2 regions of the Peptacetobacter sp. AB800 genome follow, and region 1 is predicted to be linked to the other one. Evidence: predicted binding sites of a transcription regulator. Region 1 holds the regulator's gene; the other holds the start of a gene.
What was found. The regulator HrcA, encoded in region 1, represses chaperone genes, less so after heat shock. The targets are predictions, from matches to a motif close to TTAGCACTCNNNNNNNNNGAGTGCTAA.
Positions count from the first base shown of each region.

Region 2: the regulator HrcA is predicted to act here: its motif matches at 1,098-1,124, upstream of ACK2WN_RS04280 (co-chaperone GroES).

Region 1 is NZ_JBLOUI010000006.1:64,827-67,309, forward strand. Features, by position in the region: gene grpE (nucleotide exchange factor GrpE) at 41-622, opposite strand; gene hrcA (heat-inducible transcriptional repressor HrcA) at 650-1,669, opposite strand; gene hemW (radical SAM family heme chaperone HemW) at 1,915-2,483, opposite strand, start outside.
Region 2 is NZ_JBLOUI010000008.1:3,952-6,434, reverse strand. Features, by position in the region: gene ACK2WN_RS04285 (DNA-3-methyladenine glycosylase family protein) at 128-1,003, shown strand; gene ACK2WN_RS04280 (co-chaperone GroES) at 1,181-1,465, shown strand; gene groL (chaperonin GroEL) at 1,535-2,483, shown strand, end outside.

The DNA.
Region 1 (2,483 bases):
GTAATTTACCTTTTCATTTAATTAATTTATTTGCTATTTACTAGCAAGAAACTTTTACCATAGTTGCTCTTACAACCTTTTCATTTAATTTATATCCTTTTTGTAGCACATCTACAACCTTACCAGGTTCTACGCCACATATATGATCCTGCATAACTGCCTGATGGAAGTTTGGATCGAAAGGCTCATCTTCAGCTGGTATTTCTTTAAGACCAAATTTACCAAGAGTATCTAAAAGCTGTTTTAAAACTAGCTCAACACCCTGATAAACTGCTGTACCTTTATCTGCTGAATCTAAAGCTCTTTCCATATTGTCTATAACAGGAATAAGTTCTGCCATTATTTTTTCATTGGCAAATATTCCTATATTTTCTTTTTCTTCATTAGTTCTTCTTCTGTAGTTTGCATATTCAGCTTGAAGCCTCTGATATTTATCATTCATATCAGCTATTTCATCTTTTAATTTTTTTTCTTCAAGTTTAGCATTTATATCTGTTACGTTTTCTGCTTCACCTTCTATCTCTTCATTAGAAACATTTACTTCTTCATTCTGAGCTTCCTCAGCCGTTTTAGTATCTTTTTTCTCCTCGTTTATACCTTTATTATTTTCCAAGACATACACCCCTCAGTCCGTCAGCTTTTTGCTGTTTTATTTCTTTTTATTTAGTAAAATGCTCATATAATTTATTATTGAGCAAACTCTAGCGTAATCCATTCTTGTAGGTCCTATAAAGCTTATCTTTCCTAATGTATTATTATCTACATTATATGTAGCTGTTACGACACTACAATCTTTTTCAAGACCTTTTCCATTTTCATTACCTATTAGGATATTTAAGTTATCCTTTTGAATACCCTTCTGTTTAATAAGATCTGTAACGGCATCTTTTTCTTCTACTAGATTTAAAAATTCTCTAGCTTTTATTATGTCGTTAAACTCAGGATAATTGAAAATGTTTGTAGCTCCATTTAATGTAAGTGAATAATCATCATCTGACTCTTCACCATTTAGAACATCTATTAATGTATCGACTATCATTGAAAACTCACCAATCTGATATTTTACATATGATATAAAGTTTTCATCTAAGTCAGCTACACTCTTTCCAGCAAGTCTTTTTGTTAAGCTATCTGATATAAGATTTAGCTTAGCCTGTTCAATATTTTCTCTTACTGGTATGTTTGCTTTCTTTACATCACCTTTTTCTGAAACTACTATTAAAAGTATCTCGTTTTCATTTAAGTTTACCAACTGTATATATTTTATTACGTTGTTTGCTATACTCTTTGTAATAGCTACTGTAGTATAATTGGTTAATTTTGATAACATCTTTGATGTTTCATGAATTAAACCATTTATATTGTCTATATTGTTTTGCATACAGTTTTCAATTAATCTTTTTTCTTCATCAGTAAGCTCTCCCTTGCTCATTAAAGAATCAACATATAATCTATATCCTTTAACTGAAGGAACACGACCTGCAGATGTGTGAGGCTGTATTAGATATCCTAGCTCTTCCAAATCCGCCATTTCATTTCTTATAGTCGCTGCACTAACTCCAAAATCATGTTTCTTTGAAATTGTTCTAGAACCGATAGCCTCTGCTGTATCAATATAATCTTTAACTATCGCTTTAAGTATATTTAATTTTCTCTCATTCAATTCCAAATTCATCACCTTCTTACTTTATTAGCACTCATCATTTAGGAGTGCTAAAAAGCTTATACTTATTTTATAACACCATTAGAATTTTTTGTCAACATCTTTTGAAAAACTTTTTGAAAAGTATTTTTGAACGCAAAAAAGAAATCCAATTATACTATAATCAGATTTCTTCATTGCAAATTCAATATTCTTTATATTAATTGTCCACCTATATCTAAGAGTGCTAATTTTTATATTCTTACTCTTCTCTAAGATAATATTTCTAAAAATACGCTATTGGATATTTCCCTTCCCTTTTGAGTTAGTTTTATATTTTCCTCATCTACAGTTAAAAGACCTCTCTCAACTAAATCCTCTACCTGTTTTTTATATTTATCACAGAATTCAACTCCAAATCTATTTTTAAAATCAATTCTATTAATTCCAGAGTTCATTCTTAACCCCATAAACACCATTTCTTCAATCATTTCCTCATTAGATAGATTTTCTACATTGACAATAGGTTTTTTACCACTTTCTATTTTTTCATGGTAATTATCTAAATTAGATTCATTAGTATATCTATCTCTTCCAAGATATCCAGCTGCACCTGCACCAAGTCCAAGGTAATTCTCACACTGCCAGTAGATTATATTGTGTCTACATTCTTTGCCTTCTTTAGAATAATTAGATATTTCGTACTGATTATATCCATTGTTTTTTAGATAGTTAATAGTGTATTCATACATCTCTATATCTCTATCCTCATCCATAAGTTCAAACTCATCTCTCTCGTACATATTAAAAAGCTCTGTACCTTCTTCAAGTATAAGAGAAT
Region 2 (2,483 bases), on a different contig from region 1:
AGGTAGATAAAAATACGATAAACAAAAATATAACTTTTTAATAATAATTTGATAGGGTATTATATTATTAAGTATGCAAATTTTAGATATAAAATTATAATTATGAAATTTATTGACGAGGTGCAAAATGAACATTATAGAAAAAGAAAACGGAATAATATTAGAAGACGTAGCAGACTTTGATCCAAAGCATATATTTGAATGTGGTCAGTGTTTCAGATGGAGAGCGGAAGAAGACGGCTCATACACAGGTGTTGCTATGGAAAAAGTAATCAACATAAAAAGAGAAGGAAACAATGTAATAATAGATAATACTACAAAAGAGGACTACGAAAACATATGGCGTGACTACTTCGATATGGACACAGACTATGGAAAAATAAAAAGTACTCTTAAAGAATTCGATGAATACTTAGACAAAGCAGTAGACTTTGGATGGGGAATAAGAATACTTAGACAGGACAGTTGGGAGATGTTAATTTCATTTATAATATCTTCAAACAACAGAATACCAATGATACAGAGAGCAATAGAAAACCTATCTGAAAGATATGGAAAAATGATAGGAGAGTATAGAGGTAAGAAATACTATGCATTCCCTACACCAGAAGAATTAAATAAAGCTACACAAGAAGAAATAAGAGAATGTAAAACTGGATTTAGAGATAAATACATAAAAAGTACATGCGAGTCGGTTGTAAAACTTGGACTAGATGTTAAAGACTTTAGAAAACTTAGCACAGAAGATTGCTGCAAAGAACTTAAAAAATTTAATGGGGTTGGACCAAAAGTTTGCGACTGCATAGCATTATTTGGTATGCAGAAGATAGACACATTCCCAGTCGATGTTTGGGTAAAGAGAGTAATGCAGGAATTCTACATTGAAGAAGATATGAGTTTACCTAAGATGAGAAAGTTTGCCCTTGAAAAATTTGGCGATATAGCAGGATATGCACAGCAGTATTTATTCTATTATGCTAGAGAATTAGGCATAGGAAAATAGGATTAAAAACAATTATTAATAGATATATAACATAGTCAAAAATTTCTGTAGAAAGTATTGAAAAATGAAAATAAAAGGTATATTATAATAATTGTTAGCACTCATAGTCTTAGAGTGCTAAACAAAAAATAAGCGATTAAACTTATAAATTGATATATAAATAGGAGGCGCTAGGTAATGAAAATAAGACCATTAGCAGACAGAGTAGTAATAAAAAGAGCAGAGGCAGAAGAAAAAACTGCAAGCGGAATAATACTTGCAGGTGCAGCAAAAGAACAGCCTCAGATAGCTGAAGTAATAGAAGTTGGACCAGGTGGAATAGTAGATGGTAAAGAAATAAAAATGGAGCTTAAAAAAGGTGATAAGGTTATATATTCTAAATACGCTGGAACAGAAGTTAAAGTTGAAGGCGAAGAATATATAATAATAAAAGAAGCAGATATATTAGCAGTATTAGAATAAGAAAAATAATAGAAGTATAGTCAAAAGATATCAGTATAAGTTTTGTTTTAGTTTGGGGAGGTAGTTAAAATGGCAAAAGAAATAAAATTCTCAGAAGATACAAGAAAAGCATTAGCAACAGGAGTAAATAAATTAGCTGATACAGTTAAAGTTACAATGGGACCAAAAGGAAGAAACGTAATACTTGATAAAAAATTTGGTACTCCACTTATAACTAATGACGGTGTAACAATAGCAAAAGAAATAGAACTTGAAGATAGATTTGAAAATATGGGAGCACAGTTGGTTAAAGAAGTTGCAGTTAAAACTAACGACATAGCAGGGGATGGTACTACAACAGCTACAGTACTTGCTCAGGCAATAATAAGAGAAGGTTTAAAAAATGTAACAGCTGGATCTAACCCAGTTCTTTTAAGAAAAGGTATACAGAAAGCTGTTGAAGTAGCGGTTGAACAGTTAAAAGCTCATTCAAAAGATATATCTACTAAAGAAGAAATATCTCAGGTTGCATCAGTTTCTTCAGGAGATGAAGAAGTTGGTAAATTATTAGCTGAAGCTATGGAAATAGTTGGTAAAGACGGTGTTATAACTGTTGAAGAATCAAAAACAATGCACACAGAATTAGACGCTGTTGAAGGTATGCAGTTTGACAGAGGATTTGTATCAGCTTACATGGTAACAGACGTAGATAAAATGGAAGCTGTTTTAGACAATCCATACATATTAATAACAGATAAGAAAATATCTAATATACAGGAAATATTACCTATACTTGAACAGATAGTTCAGCAGGGAAGAAAATTATTAATAATAGCTGACGATGTAGAAGGTGAAGCATTATCTACATTAGTAGTTAATAAATTAAGAGGAACATTTGATGTTGTAGCTGTTAAAGCTCCAGGATTTGGCGATAGAAGAAAAGATATGCTAGGAGATATAGCTACATTAACAGGTGCTCAGGTAATATCTGATGAATTAGGATACGATTTAAAAGATACTGAACTTTATATGCTTGGTA